2 regions of the Solibacillus sp. FSL K6-1126 genome follow, and region 2 is predicted to be linked to the other one. Evidence: riboswitches for the same ligand, from Rfam matches in the RefSeq annotation. Region 2 holds a riboswitch; the other holds the start of a gene.
The links. A riboswitch is a leader RNA that binds a small molecule or an ion and turns the genes downstream of it on or off. The one in region 2 is predicted to bind glycine.
Positions count from the first base shown of each region.

Region 1 (8,174 bases), 880 kb from region 2:
TTTCATCTTGCCAGTAACTCGTCACAAAACGATGCTGTTCTAAACGCTTTAATGCTGGATATAACGTTCCTTCATTCATCGAATAGGCTTCATCGCTTAAAACGCGAAGCTGCTTTGTCATTTCATAGCCGTATCGATCCTGTTCTGCCAATAGTGATAAAAGTAAAATATCGATACTCCCTTTCATCATTTCTTTCTCCATTTTTTACAATCACCGCCTTTAAATACATATTAATCCAATGTACATCGTATTACAATGTATAAATGAAAACCTGTTCGACGAATGATTCCATTCTGTCAGTATGAATAATATAAAATGGTTATTTATGTTAAGGTATAGAGAATAAAATAATTAAGAGAGTGAATACCCAGCTGCAATAGAGAGTGTAAAAATGAAGTATGATCAGAAATTCTTGTTATTACAAAAACTATACAAAAACGTACCTCATCTAAAATATCGATTAGGATTATTTGGTAGATAGGAAGGAAGGATTACATTGTCAAAAGGGCTTATTCATCATATCGAATTATATGTTTCAGATTTAAAAACTTCCATTAACTTTTGGGGATGGTTGTTAGAAGAATTGGGATATGAATCTTATCAATCGTGGGAAAGTGGACAGAGTTGGAAAATCGGAGAGACCTATATCGTTTTCGTGCAAGCAGAAGAACGGTTTATGGATATTCCTTATCATAGATGCCGGGTAGGTCTAAATCATTTGGCTTTCCATGCAAGTTCGCGTCAACAAGTAGATGAGATGACAAGAAAGTTAGCAAGTAAAGGTGTTAATATCCTTTATACTGATAAACATCCCTATGCAGGAGGGGAAAATTATTACGCTGTTTTTTTTGAAGATCCGGATAGAATCAAGGTTGAACTTGTAGCACCATGATTATGCCGCCGGTTTTAGACTCATGAAAAAAGGAATACCTACTGAATGTTAGGTATTCCTTTTCTCACACTAATTAACGAAATCTATTCTTTTCGCATAATAAAGCTCAAGTGCCTGCCGGTTGAGCGGTCTTGGCGATGGGAGAATCCGTCCTCATCCAAAAATGTGCACATTCGGTCAATCGATATGTTTTCTTCAGGCACACCTGCAAGCATGCACTGTGTTTTCACGGTCAACTGGTTGTCGATATGGAATTTGCTCGTTTCTTCATTCCAGTACATAAATTCGTCCGCATAGCCGAGTGCTTTGAATTTTTCCTGGACATCGGCATCCACTTCGAATTTCTCTTGGCTGATTGCTGGCCCGATCATTACTTTTAAATCACGTAAATCGCAATTTTCCTCTTGTTGTAAATGTTGAAGCAACTTTAATGTAATTTCTTTAATCGTCCCTTGCCATCCAGAGTGCACAGCCCCGATGACATTTGTTTTTTCATTATAAAATAAGACCGGTACACAATCTGCGGTAAAGCTTGAGATCACAACGTTCGGTTCGTACGTATACAATGCGTCGGTATCATGAACAGCAGTTGTATTGTCGGTTGCTCCTTTGCCGATTTCCGATTTTTCCACACGAAAGAAGTTGGCACTATGTGTTTGATTGGCGCATACAAACTCTGATAATTTGGTTTGCAGCAGTGAGGCAAGCTGTTGGCGGTTTTCGATAATATCAGCTTCGTTTTTGCAAACATGGAGTGCCATATTGTTGTCCTCGGCTAATGCTGGATCTTTTAATGTAATGCCTAGTACGCGTTTTTCATTATTTTCATAAAATTTTACCTTCATTTTATCACCCCCTGTACTATACCCGTAAATGCAAATTTTGTATAGGCAAATAGTGTTTGGTATAATGATTGGAAATAGGGGGAATGTGATGAAGAGTTGGCAAATCATTTTAACCGGTTTTTTACCTTATGTCATGGCGGTCATGGTTTTTATTGCATTTTCATTGCCTTATATAAATGAATCGATCACATTTGGTACGGCCATGTCCATCATTATTTATGTTTTGCCGATTTATTTTTTTGTCGTGATTCCCTGGTATTATGTGCTGTACTTCATGCGTAAAAATTACAGCAAACGGGCACTTTACTTAACAAGCTTTATTTTTTGTATTCTGCAGCCAATCGTATTCGGATACTTTATGAAAGCACCGGTCGGCAGCGCGTATTTTTTATTTTTTGTATCACCACCGTTTATAGTTGGCATAATGGTTAGTACATTGTGTATTAACTGGTTTTATAAAGAAGATTTGAAGCAGACGACAAATGGAAGGGGAGAGCCGATTGGAATTGACGATTGAATGGCAATATATCACAAAGGCTAAGCAGGAAATTACATGGCGAAGTGAGGCAATTCCTGCAGCGCATGCCTATACGCTCGTACTGGATATGGAAAACACGGGCCGTACAAAAAATATTGTGATGACAGATGAACATGACAGTACATGGACTTTAAAAGAGCTAAAAAAATATTTGAAATCTCTCGAAACAGAACCTACCGAAGTGGAAGTCTATTTTGATGGCGGTTTTAATAGAGAAGAAAAGCTGGCCGGTTTAGGGATAGTCGTCTATTATAAACAGAACGGAAAAAACTATCGCTTGCGGACGAATCAGCTGGCGGAGTATTTAACATCAAACAATGAAGCGGAATATGCGGCACTGAATCTTGCTGTAGAGCAGCTTGAGGAGATGGGCGTGCATCACCAAAAAATAAAGATTTACGGTGATTCGCAAGTCGTCATTAATGAAATGAACGGCGAATGGGGCGTAACGGATAGTGTTCTGTCAACGTGGGCAGATAAAATCGATGCGAAGCTTCAGAAGCTTGGCATTCGTCCGGAATATCAACATATTGACCGCAAACTAAACGGTGAAGCAGATCAGCTCGCGAATCAGGCACTACTGGAAGTTGAAATCTACGCGGATATTGATATACGAAAGAGTAAGAAAAGATAATTGAAGGGGGATCATTCATGATACGTTCTGTTGGCACAGGGAGTTCAAGTTTAAATAACCAGACACGTCCCCGAAATTTACAGCAACAAACAACAGCTTTCCCGAAAATCGGGGAAGAACAAGGTGTCACACGAGAGCAGGAAAAACTGCGTACAGGTGAGCCCGAAAAAGGGCCGATGATGGTCGGTGTCAAACCGAAAACACAGCTGAAATCCATTTTTGATGAGCCAAATGGAGTCGTGAAGCTAAATGCGGACGGCGATAAATTGGAAGTTAGCAAGCGTGCAATTTCACTCGCAAAAGAAGTGCTCTATATTTAATGAAAAAGCTCCGCAGGGAAAATATCCCGGCGGAGCTTTCGTTTTAGCTTTTATTATTGTTTTTCAAATGCACGTTCACCAGCAATACCGGGTTGCGTTAATTCGAATGGATTTAAGATAATATCAAGCTGCTCAAGTGTGAAATAATTGTACATTAAGCAAAGTTCGCGTACAGATTTGCCGCTATGCAATGCTTCACGCGCAATTTGACTTGAACGCTCATACCCTAAATGTGGAGCCAGTGCAGTAATAACACCGATTGAACGCTCAACAAAATCATGCAGACGCGCTTCATTCGCTTCGATATGATCCAGGCAGTATTTTGTAAATACTGTGAAACCGTTCGTCATAATTTCAATCGACTGAAGCAGATTAAATACTAGAACTGGTTCCATTACGTTAAGCTCAAATTGACCTGCTTCTGATGCAAGTGAGATTGTCACGTCGTTACCGATCACTTGGAAAGCAATTTGGTTAATTACTTCCGGCATAACCGGGTTTACTTTACCTGGCATAATAGAAGAACCTGGCTGGCGTTCCGGTAAGCGAATTTCTGCAAATCCGGCTTTTGGACCTGATGCCATTAAGCGTAGGTCATTACAGATTTTCGACATATTCATCATAGCGATTTTTAGCATTGATGATACTTCTGCATACGTATCGGTATTTTGTGTACCGTCGATTAAATTGTCTACTTTAATGAACGGGAAGCCACTGTAAACCGCAATGTTTTCCACAGCTAATTTCATATATTCTGGATCTGCATTTAAGCCTGTACCGATTGCAGTTGCGCCAATATTGATTTGCAGCATTGTCTGCTGCGCTTTTTTGATTCGAGCAATATCACGAGAAACAACGGCAGCGTAGGCACCAAATTCTTGACCTAAACGAACGGGTACAGCATCTTGTAAATGCGTACGTCCCATTTTAACGATTGAATCGAATTCTACTGATTTTTTGATAAAGCTATCACGCATCATTTCCATTGCAATAATTAGATTATCTAATGTAGAAACTGTTGCGATATGGATAGCCGATGGGAATGCATCATTTGTTGACTGCGCCATATTGACATGGCTGTTAGGACTAATGATTGAATAAGTACCTTTTTCTTCCCCTAAAATTTCCAGTGCACGGTTAGCAATTACTTCATTGGCATTCATGTTCATTGAAGTGCCTGCTCCGCCCTGAATTGGATCTACAACAAACTGGTCATGTAATAGTCCTGAAATAATGTCATCGGATGCTTGTGCAATTGCATTGGCAATTACCGGGTCCAATTTACCGATAGCGGCATTTGCAAGTGCCGAACTTTTCTTTACGATGGCAAATGCACGAATTAATTCAGGGTGCATTGTCATTTTAGTAATCGGGAAATTTTCTAATGCACGAGTTGTTTGAACGCCGTAATAAACGTCCTTTGGGATTTCTAATGTGCCTAAAAAGTCTTTTTCAATACGTGTACTCATTTGTACAAACCCTCCAAGAGAATGGTGTAATAGTTGGATAAACAACTACATTATACGCCATTTTATGATAAAAGCTTACTTGCTGAATTATTAGTTTATTTAACATAATCTTGTAAGTTTAAATTAACCAATAGTAACAGATAAAATGTGGGGAAATCGAAACTTTTTTATTTTTCATCCGACTAATTATGTAAGAAACGAGGTGATGGACATTGAAAAAATGTTTTAGTTGCATGCTTGTCATGGGACTGATTTTTCTACTTGCAGCATGTAATACGAAAGATCAAGAAACCTCATCCAATTCGACCGACCCTGTTCAGGAAGAAAATCAAGTTGAATATGAATTACTGTTTCAATTAGATTCGATTCCCCCTGAAGTTGGTACGAGTATTTCAATCGTGCAGGATGAAAAGCTTTATACGACGTGGGCCGATATTTTTGGTTTTGAATCGATTCCGCCCATCGATTTTGAAACAGAAGAAGTGCTGTTTGTCACAGGGTATTCAGATGGCTGTGGAAGAGAAATTGAAAAAATCGAAAAAGACGGGGATACATTAGTTATTACTTTAAATTACCCTGAAAATATTCGCGAGAAAGACATCGCCTGCACAGAAATTGCTATAGACAATACGTATGTTGTCAAAATGAAAAAGACAAACACAACAAAAGGTAAGCTGATCGATATCAATCGAACAACATACGAAGAAGATTCAACAGTACAGGAAAAACTGCAGTAAACGAAAACAGAATTACGAGGGGCTACCAATTCCTCTATATGAAATATTACACTGAAAATATTGAATTTTCGGTGTAATATTTTTTTAGTCATGAATCTTCTGCAAGATGAAAACATTATGTTGGGAATAAGGTTAAATTGCTATTTACATAATAACTGACTACTATTATCCATTGTAAGGCGGGCAGAAAATTGATAGTATGATTATCGTACAATAATAGTATTGAACGCGAGCTATAGGAAACTGGAAGATGCCAGATGACCTATAGGCAACTAATTGCATACATATCAAGCGTTGATCGTCGTGGATAAAACTACTGGCGGGAGCAGTTTCTGGAGAGAGCGCGTATACCGCGTCGCCGAAGGGTTCATAATCTCAGGCAAAAGGACAGAAGAGTAATGAGAGACGCTTTTCCTTAAAAATTGGTGTATGTAGCATCCACTGTTTGAAAAAGAAAAGCCCTCGATAGATGTCACAGATTTTTTTGGAATCTGGACGCGATTTCGCAGAGGCGAGATCGATTATTCTTAGACACAGGGACTGGCACATAATCAGTCCCTGTTTTAATTTTCCAGAAAAAATTACTTGATGGACCGCGATGAAGTACTTATTATTTTGCGCTGTGTAAACAGACAAAATACTTATCCTTTGGAGGAATCGTTTTGGAACAACAAGAATTAAAGCGCGATCTGAAAAATCGACACGTTCAGTTAATAGCGATTGGAGGAACAATCGGAACGGGGTTGTTTTTAGGGTCAGGTAAAGCGATCTCACTTGCAGGACCTTCTATTATCTTTGCATATTTAATCGTTGGTATCGCACTATTTTTCGTCATGCGTGCACTTGGCGAAATGCTTTTATCAAAAGGCGGCTATGCATCGTTTACCGAGTTCGCCACTGAATACTTAGGGGATTGGGCAGGCTATATTACCGGCTGGACATACTGGTTCTGCTGGGTTATGACGGCAATGGCGGATATAATCGCTGTCGGCATGTACACGCAATACTGGTTCGATATACCGCAATGGGTACCGGCTATCGCATGTTTAGTAGTTTTACTAATTTTGAATTTATTGACGGTCAAACTGTTCGGAGAGCTGGAGTTTTGGTTTGCGTTGATAAAAATCATCACAATTGTTGCATTGATTGCAATTGGAATTATATTGTTGATCATTGGTTTTGAAACAGATACAGGAAAAGTTGCCGTATCGAACCTATGGGAGCACGGAGGGTTATTCCCGAATGGGGCATTTGGATTTTTAATGGCGTTCCAGATGGTTGTCTTTGCATTCGTTGGGGTTGAATTAGTAGGGGTAGCTGCTGCTGAAACGGCAAACCCGAAAAAGAATATCCCATCTGCCATCAATAAAATTCCCGTACGTATTCTGCTGTTTTATGTAGGGGCATTATTCGTCATTTTAACAATCAATCCTTGGGATACATTAAGCGCTGCAAGTTCACCATTCGTTCAGGTTTTCGCATTGGTAGGTATTCCGATTGCAGCAGGTTTAATTAACTTTGTTGTGCTGACATCAGCTGCTTCTGCAGGAAATAGCGGGATGTTCTCAACGAGCCGTATGCTGTACAGTTTAAGTAATAATAAACAAGCACCAAAAGCATACGGTAAATTAAACAAAAATGCAGTGCCGCAAAATGGTCTGATATTTTCTGCAGTCGTAGTTTCGATTGGGGCATTGCTTAGCTACTTCATGCCGGACGATGCATTCAGTATCGTGACAACAATTAGTGCGATTTGTTTTATTTGGGTTTGGAGCATTATTCTGATTTCGCATATCATATACAAAAAGCGTCATCCGGAATTACATAAAACTTCAGTTTTCAAAGCGCCATTAACACCCTTCATCAACTATTTAGTATTGGCATTCTTCTTATTTTTACTAGTCATTATGGGTATTTCCGAATCAACGAGAACATCACTGCTGTTAACACCGTTATGGTTTATACTGCTGTTTGTTCTTTATAAGGTTCGAAAAAAATAAACAGTAAACCGGGTTTCCATCGTGGAAGCCCGGTTTTTTCTATTAGTTTATTTTCCGCAAAAATTGGCTTCTTGCTTCTGAGAAGATTTTATTGTCACATGAATCACAGGAAAATTTCCCCTGCATATTCCGTTTGTAATTCCGGTATTTTACCGTTCCTTCTATTAATAAAAATGGTTTTTTGCAGCAGTAGCAAATTGTTTCATACGTAATCATGTTAGCTCCTCCTTTACAAAAAGTGATTTATTGTATAACAGGTGGAAATAGACGATACATGCGATGACAGCGCCGATAAAGGCAAAGAGGCTAGTTGTCAGCTGAATTGTATAGATTTCCGCCAAATATCCAATGATCAAGGTTAAGGTAATTTGCATTACGCTTTCTATCAGGCCAAGCGAACTGCCGAACCGTCCCATCAATTCGGTCGGAATAGTCTGCTGGTAAAAGGTCGCGTAGCCCGCATTGCTAAATGCCATAAACAGTCCGAGCAATATGAAAGCAGCGACCGCAATCGTCAAATTAGGCGAGAAATAAAATGTGAAATAGGATAGTAACGTACATGTAAACCCGATGCCAATGTATGAGACGAGTGACAGACTATTGACGAATCGGGCTGCCAAATAGCCGCCGACAATGGCCCCGATTCCCGTGATACCTACAATGATTCCGTAAACTGAATCCGTTACTTGATGAAAATCCTTCAAAAACGACATTTCCTGAGAATCAAGCGAATAGCAG
Region 1 is NZ_JBBOPD010000001.1:1,786,037-1,794,210, forward strand. It holds gene MHH44_RS08665 (PadR family transcriptional regulator) at 1-202, opposite strand, end outside; gene MHH44_RS08670 (VOC family protein) at 498-893, shown strand; gene pgeF (peptidoglycan editing factor PgeF) at 977-1,738, opposite strand; gene MHH44_RS08680 (ATPase) at 1,827-2,255, shown strand; gene MHH44_RS08685 (DUF771 domain-containing protein) at 2,239-2,910, shown strand; gene MHH44_RS08690 (DNA primase) at 2,928-3,230, shown strand; gene aspA (aspartate ammonia-lyase) at 3,284-4,699, opposite strand; gene MHH44_RS08700 (dehydrogenase) at 4,912-5,436, shown strand; glycine riboswitch at 5,759-5,837, shown strand; gene MHH44_RS08705 (amino acid permease) at 6,099-7,436, shown strand; gene MHH44_RS08710 (MFS transporter) at 7,649-8,174, opposite strand, start outside.
Region 1: linked by a shared signal. The riboswitch ahead of MHH44_RS08705 (amino acid permease) and the one ahead of gcvT (glycine cleavage system aminomethyltransferase GcvT) in region 2 are both predicted to bind glycine.

Region 2 (8,174 bases):
CAATTGGTCTTGTCGCAAAACAGCTCGTTTTTCAACAGCAGGCGAAAATGAAACTAATAAAAGTGATGTCATATCCGCTCATTTTATTTACATTTTTAATTATATTGTTTTTAGCCTTTCGAACATACTTTCTGCCGAATATGTCTTCTGTTATTACATCCCGCGTCCATAGCGAATCGTCCGCAAGCATTCAGTGGTCGACGTTTTTCCTCCATATGCCAGACTACATTATTGCAGTTGGAATTGTTCTGGTCATTGTTCTTTCCATTTTTGTTTATTATATCCGTAAGAAGCGAATCGATTTACAGCTTCATCTACTGTTTAAGCTCCCTTTAATCGGCCTTTTTTGGCGACTTTTTCTGACGAGACAGTTTGCTCGCCATTTAGGCAATTTATTATTAGCTGGCTTCTCGCTCCAAAAGGCATTCGATCATTTAAAATCCCAACAGCACCAAAAGCAGATTGCCTATATTGCTGGTTCACTTCAAGAACGCATTCTTATTGGCGATTCCTTGGAGCGGACGGTGGAAGTCGTCGGCTACTTTTATCCGAAGTTTGAGCACTTTATTGCACATGGTGAGGCGAGCGGCTTATTAGGACGGGAGCTTATTTTATATTGTGAGCTTTTGGATGAAAAGCTACAGAAGATAATTGAACGAATACTGGCAATTATTCAGCCGCTGCTTTTTGTGATCATTGCCATTTGTGTTATTGCTGCCTATTTGAGTATTTTAATTCCGATGTATGATGTCATTGATTTTATATAAGAAAGGGTGGAACAGATGAAGAATGAAAAAGGATTTACGCTAGTAGAAATGCTTGTTGTTTTATTAATCATCTCCATTTTAATATTAGTCACAATTCCAAACGTTTCAAAGCACTTTGCATCAATTGATGAAAAAGGGTGTGATGCTTATATTTTGATGCTTCAAGGACAGGTAGAGGCATATAAACTGAATCATAATGAATATCCGTCTTCGGTCACAGATCTAATTGAAGAGGATTATATTGTGGAAGAAGATTTAAGATGTCCGGATAATACTGAAATTAAAATTGTGGACGGAAAAGTCGTTGGACCGGCGAACAGCGAAACGTAACCATGATGCAGAAAGTTAAATCACAGTTAACAGATGAAAAAGGTTTTACACTACTGGAAATGCTTATCGTTCTCTTTATTTTTTTAGTCGTCAATTCAGCGATTCTGTATTTTTCACAAAAGCCGTTAATGGATTATACAGAAAAACAAGTGATGAGCCAAAACGAGATGTTAATACGCATGACACAATTACTATCCATTGAGACCGGAACCTACCATAGCTTTGAAATTATTAATTGTCACCGGATTCAAGTAAGAGAGCGCAATACTTCTACTATTGTTTTCGATCAAAGAATAGCGCGGCCACTAGATATGTATTTAACTACTCCGAATAACCGGCTGATATTTAATACAAGAGGAAATGTCCAGGCGTTTGGACGACTGACATATCATTTTGAGAATAAAAGCTATCAATATTCTATTAATATCGGGAAAGCCAGAATTTTGGAAAAGGAGGTTTTTCATGAACCAGGAAGGACTAACTCTTGTAGAAACACTATTAGCAGTCGTCATTTTATTATTCCTCTCGTCGACAATGATACCGCTCACGTTTAATATGAAACAGCAAATTGCCATACAAAAAATACAAGCCCATGCAGCGGAAGTGGCTTATATAGGAGCGATGAAGTATAAAAGGTATGGTCAATCAGCCGGTACACAACAAATTGATGGCATGCAGTTTCAATGGAATTACGACGGACACCGAGTATGCGTCCGTTATGACAACAATGAAAAAGATGAGGAACTTTGTGTATGAATTTCAAGCAAACATTAAGTGAGCGGGGGTTTACACTACTGGAAAGCTTGTTTCAGTTAACCGTGTTTGTGCTTTTTACCGCAATTAGCCTGCTGATCCTCATATGGGTTCGGGATCTTCAACAGCTTGAGAAGATGAAAGATGAGGTGAACTGGGAATTGTTCGTTTATGATCTTCACCAATACAATATGAATTCCGCATCTGGTAGGGTACTCAATTCTAATATGCTGCAACTGGAAATGTTAAATGATCCCGAGGAGCGGTTGTTTGTCTTTGATAAGTCAGAAGAGCATTTGCGTAAAAGGTCGAATAAAGGGGGAAATGAGATTATGCTGCCTTTTGTTAAGGAATGGGAACTGACGATTGTTGAAAATGAAGTGAATATGAGGGTAGTGATGAAAAATGGAACAAAGCGAGAAAGAGATCTCGTATTGCCATTGCCTCCAGAATGAGAAGGGTGCATTATTTTTAATGGCTGTATTTTTATTGTTCATCGTTTCTGGTGCTGCTGTTTTCTATACAAATGCATATTTTGCGCAAATAAAAGTATATAATTCATTGGAATCTATTTACGTTCGTGCTACGATAAATATACTAAATTTACCTTAAAGTTCGACTTCTTTTTGCAAAGTCGAAAAAATGTCACATCATGCGGTTTTGTTTGATACAAAAATATTTGTGTTAAAACGCAAAATGGAAACGAAAGAATAGGTAGAGGTGTAATTGATAAAGTAGTCCGTAATTAGAAGAAGGTGAACAGCATGCGTAAAATTTATTTAGTAGGATTTATGGGTTGCGGAAAAAGTGCGATTGGTAGACGTTTAAGTTTTTTCTTGAAAATGCCGTATTACGATATGGATCACGAAATTGTACGTCAGCAGGGTATGACAATTCCTGAAATTTTTGAGAAATACGGCGAAGCACACTTCCGAAAAATCGAGACGGAATTTTTAAAGAATTTTCGTGATGAAGCATGCATTATCGCTACAGGCGGTGGGGTAGCCGTCAATGAAGAAAACAGGAGAATTATGCGCCAGACAGGGCTCGTATTTTTTCTTGATGCTAAATTTGAAGATATTTATATGCGGATTCGGAATGATAAAAACCGTCCTATTGTTCAATCGTCATCGGAACAAGAATTGGAAAATCTGTATCACCAACGCAGAAGGAGTTATCGACTAGCTGGCCATATACAAGTACTCACAGCCGGAAGAACATTAAGACAAATTGTCGAGTACATCGGGTTTCAAGTAAAACGTCTTAAAGGCGAATGATTTTACGATAATTAAACTTAATGTTCGTATTTTGAATAAAAATAAAAAAAGATTGCGTTTGCATTATATTCAATGTTAGGATATTGCTAAGAAGAGCAATAACATGAAGTAAATAATCTAACGCGGATGATGATACGGGGAGAGAACGTGATGTCACGTCGCCGAAGGAGCAAATAGCTAAGCTATGAATCTCTCAGGCAAAAAGACTCGTATTGGACGCAACTCTGGAGAGTGCTGTAATAGCTATTGTTACAAACAGCCACCAAAGGGGAAAGCCTAAATTGTGATAGAGGATCAAATTCAGGTGTAACTTTCAGGTGCCAGGACAGAGAATCTCGCTAAAGGGGATTCGTCTGTCTTTTTTTGTGGAGAAATCGGCTTTTAATATTCTGATGATTCTAATAAAAAGATAGATTTACACTTTTGATAGGTGTAATGTTGCTTTCCCCTTTGCATTGCAAAACGAACATACATAATTAAAGGAGGAAATGAACATGACAAATGAATTAAAGCTAAAGCGCACACCACTTTTTGATGAATATGCAAAGTATGGTGGGAAAACAGTTGATTTTGGCGGCTGGGAGTTGCCTGTACAATTTTCTTCGATCAAAGATGAACATGATGCGGTACGTAATCGTGCAGGACTTTTTGATGTTTCTCATATGGGGGAAATCATCGTCGAAGGTCCGGATGCACTTGTTTATTTACAAAAGATGCTTTCCAATGATATTTCGAAAATTGCAATTGGCGGCGCGCAATATAGTGCACTTTGCTATGAAGATGGCGGTGTTGTTGACGATTTACTGACATACCGTTTGGAAGATAATCGCTATTTACTATGTGTCAATGCAGCGAATATTGAAAAGGACTTCAAGTGGTTACAGCAGCATGTCGAAGGGGATGTCAAAGTGGCAAATTTGTCAGATGACTACGCTCAAATCGCTTTGCAAGGACCTTTATCTCAGGAAGTTCTGCAAACATTAACAGCAACAGACTTAACGGCAATCAAATATTTTAAATTCCAGGACAATGTAGAAGTAGGCGGACATTCGGTTCTTGTCTCGCGCTCAGGTTATACGGGAGAAGACGGATTTGAAATTTATGGTGCTCCAGCAGCGATTGTTGACTTGTGGAACAAAATTTTGGAAGCAGGAAAAGACCAAGGTGTAGTAGCAGCCGGTTTAGGCGCTCGTGATACACTTCGCTTTGAAGCTTGCCTGCCATTATATGGCCAAGAGATTTCAAAAGAAATTTCACCACTTGAAGCAGGGATTGGCTTTGCCGTGAAATTGGCGAAAGATCCGCAGTTTATCGGTCAGCAAGCATTAATTGACCAAAAAGAACATGGCCTAACACGTAAATCTGTAGGTATCGAAATGATTGATAAAGGTATTCCCCGCCATGGCTATAAAGTATTTAAAGATGGTGAAGAGATTGGTTTTGTAACTACAGGAACTCAGTCACCAATGACAAAGCGCAATATCGGTTTAGCTTTAATTGACGCAAAATTCACGGAAGTTGGAACTGAATTAGAAATCGAAGTACGAAAAAATAGAGCAAAAGCAGTTGTAGTAGAAACACCATTTTACAAGCGTGCAAAATAAAGTGAAACTTCAATCTACCCGTTAATTGCGGGATAAAACTTTTGAAAAGAGGGTTAACAATGAAACATCGTTATTTACCAATGACGGAACAAGATAAACAAGAAATGTTAGACCGTATCGGGGTTGCGACAATTGATGAACTTTTCGAGGATATTCCTGAAAAAGTTCGCTTCCAAGGAAGCTACAATATTAAACCTGCAAAGTCTGAAGCCGCTTTAATGAAAGAACTGGCACAACTTGCTTCAAAAAATAAAGATACAGCAAGTAATGTCTCATTTTTAGGTGCAGGAGTCTACAATCACTATAAACCGGTAATTGTCGATCACGTTATTTCACGTTCAGAGTTTTATACAGCCTACACACCTTATCAGCCGGAAATTTCTCAAGGCGAACTTCAAGCTATTTTTGAATTCCAAACGATGATTGCGGAACTGACAGGTATGGATATTGCAAACTCTTCTATGTACGATGGCGGTACGGCATTGGCAGAAGCAGGTATGCTTGCTGCAGGCCATACACGTCGCGGTAAATTACTCGTTTCAGGAACTGTCCATCCAGAATATCACGATGTTGTGAAAATGTATGCAACAGGACAATCAATTGAAGTTGTTACTATTCCTGCAAAAGACGGTGTGACAGACATCGAAGCATTAAAAGGCTTAATCGATGATCAAACAGCCGGTGTTATTGTTCAATATCCAAACTTCTTTGGTCAAATTGAAAACTTACAGCCACTTGCAGACATTACACACGATGCAAAAGGATTGTTTATCGTATCTGCTAACCCGTTAGCTCTTGGAGTATTAACACCTCCAGGAAAATTAGGTGCCGATATTACAGTTGGGGATGCACAAGTATTCGGAATTGCTGAAGCATTCGGTGGTCCACACTGTGGCTATTTCGCGGTAACGAATAAATTAATGCGTAAAGTACCTGGCCGTCTTGTTGGGGAAACAGTAGACCAAGAGGGTCGCCGTGGTTATGTATTAACATTACAAGCGCGTGAGCAGCACATCCGTCGCGACAAAGCGACATCTAATATTTGTTCTAACCAGGCATTACTTGCACTTGCTTCTTCAGTAGCAATGACAGCTCTTGGAAAACAAGGTATGCAGGAAATGGCGAAACAAAATATCGTGAAGACACGCTTTGCTAAAAATGCCTTTGAAGCAGCTGGTTTTGAAGTTGTTTATCAAGGGGCACACTTCAACGAAATCGTCGTTAAGACAAATCATAATGTGACAGAGCTAAACAAAGCATTAATCGAAAAAGGCATTATCGGCGGTTTTGACTTAGGTCGTGTTTATCCTGAATTAGAAAATCATGCACTCATTGCTGTTACGGAAATCCGTACAAAAGAAGAAATCGAGCAATTAGTTGCAGAAATGGGGGCTTACAATGCATAACGAAAACCAATCACTCATTTTCGAAATTACAAAACCAGGTCGTGTCGGCTACAACTTAGAGCCATTGGATGTTCCTGATTTTGATCTTGAAGAACTGCTTCCAAAAGAGTTAGTACGTCAAGAAGCGGCTGAACTGCCGGAAGTTGCAGAATTAGATATTATGCGTCACTATACAGCACTTTCACGCCGTAACCATGGTGTAGACTCAGGGTTCTACCCGCTTGGTTCATGTACGATGAAATACAATCCGAAAATCAATGAAACTGTTGCACGCTACGCTGGTTTTGCCAATGTTCACCCATTACAGGATGAGTCAACAGTACAAGGTGCAATGGAATTATTATATGATCTTCAAACATCCCTTCAGGAAATTACAGGTATGGATGAAGTAACATTACAGCCAGCAGCAGGCGCCCATGGTGAATGGACAGCATTAATGATGATCCGTGCATTCCATGAGGCAAATGGTGAAGGTCACCGTAACAAAGTAATCGTACCGGATTCGGCGCACGGTACAAACCCGGCTTCTGCTACAGTTGCAGGCTTTGAAACAATCACAATTAAATCAGGTGATGACGGCTTAGTGGATCTTGAAGATTTACGCCGTGTTGTCGGTCCGGATACAGCAGCATTAATGCTGACAAACCCGAACACTTTAGGTTTATTTGAAGAAAACATATTAGAGATGGCTGAAATCGTGCACGGTGTCGGCGGTAAAGTTTACTATGACGGCGCGAACTTAAACGCTGTTATGAGCAAAGCACGTCCTGGCGATATGGGCTTTGACTGTGTTCACCTAAACTTACACAAAACATTTACAGGTCCACACGGTGGCGGTGGTCCGGGTTCAGGTCCTGTAGGAGTAAAAGCGGATTTAATTCCATTCCTGCCGAAGCCGGTGCTAGTGAAAAAAGAGGATGGCACGTTCCACTTCGACTATAACCGTCCACAATCAATCGGTCGTGTGAAACCATACTACGGAAACTTCGGCATTAATGTCCGTGCATATACGTATATCCGTTCAATGGGTCCAGATGGCTTAAAGGCTGTAACAGAATATGCTGTATTAAATGCAAACTATATGATGCGCCGCTTGGAAGAGCACTTTGATTTACCGTATGACCGTCACTGTAAGCACGAATTCGTGTTATCAGGCCGTCGTCAGAAAAAATTAGGTGTTCGTACATTGGATATCGCAAAACGCCTTCTTGACTTTGGCTACCATCCACCAACAGTTTACTTCCCGTTAAACGTGGAAGAGGGGATTATGATCGAACCAACAGAAACAGAATCGAAAGAAACATTGGATGCATTCTGTGATGCAATGATTCAAATTGCTCAAGAAACAATCGATAACCCATCGATCGTTCAAGAAGCACCGCATACTACAGTAATCAGCCGTTTAGACGAAACACGTGCTGCCCGTACACCGGTGTTACGTTATACTAAAAAAGAAGAAGTCACAATTTCATAAATTGTGACAAAAAAGGTCAGAGCTGTTTTCTGACCTTTTTTCTTTGAATAAGGTTAGACTTCTAACGTGTCAGTATATAATAGAAGAAACTACTGAAAAACAGATAATTATGAACGATACTGCCGGTGAGTGAAAATTAAAAAGCCCTCTACACTGTAGAGAACTTTTAAGATTAGTTTTTCGATTTAACTTTACCTGTCCAAGTTTTGAATCCGCCTTGTAACTGATACAGTTGGCTATAGCCTTTTTTCTTTAATGTCAGCGCTGCTCGTGCACTACGGCCAGAGTTTTGGCAGTAAAGGTATACAGGCAGGTCTGGTCGGATTTCTTTATGACGTGTATTAAGCTGCGTCATCGGAATGTTTCGTGCACCTAAAATATGTCCTGCTTCAAATTCTTTAGGTTCGCGTAAATCGATTAATTGGGCTTTACGGTAGCCTTCGATAAATTGCTCCTGTGTTAAATTTGTAACGGATTTTTTTAAGCGCATAGAGTTGATTACTACGTAAGCAACGATGACTACTAAAATTATTAGTATCGTATATAAAATTGTCACTGCGATA
Region 2 is NZ_JBBOPD010000001.1:2,663,952-2,672,125, reverse strand. It holds gene comGB (competence type IV pilus assembly protein ComGB) at 1-767, shown strand, start outside; gene comGC (competence type IV pilus major pilin ComGC) at 783-1,097, shown strand; gene MHH44_RS21215 (prepilin-type N-terminal cleavage/methylation domain-containing protein) at 1,100-1,651, shown strand; gene MHH44_RS13250 (type II secretion system protein) at 1,560-1,853, shown strand; gene comGF (competence type IV pilus minor pilin ComGF) at 1,850-2,305, shown strand; gene MHH44_RS13240 (shikimate kinase) at 2,615-3,127, shown strand; glycine riboswitch at 3,254-3,346, shown strand; glycine riboswitch at 3,350-3,458, shown strand; gene gcvT (glycine cleavage system aminomethyltransferase GcvT) at 3,622-4,731, shown strand; gene gcvPA (aminomethyl-transferring glycine dehydrogenase subunit GcvPA) at 4,791-6,137, shown strand; gene gcvPB (aminomethyl-transferring glycine dehydrogenase subunit GcvPB) at 6,130-7,611, shown strand; gene MHH44_RS13220 (rhodanese-like domain-containing protein) at 7,784-8,167, opposite strand.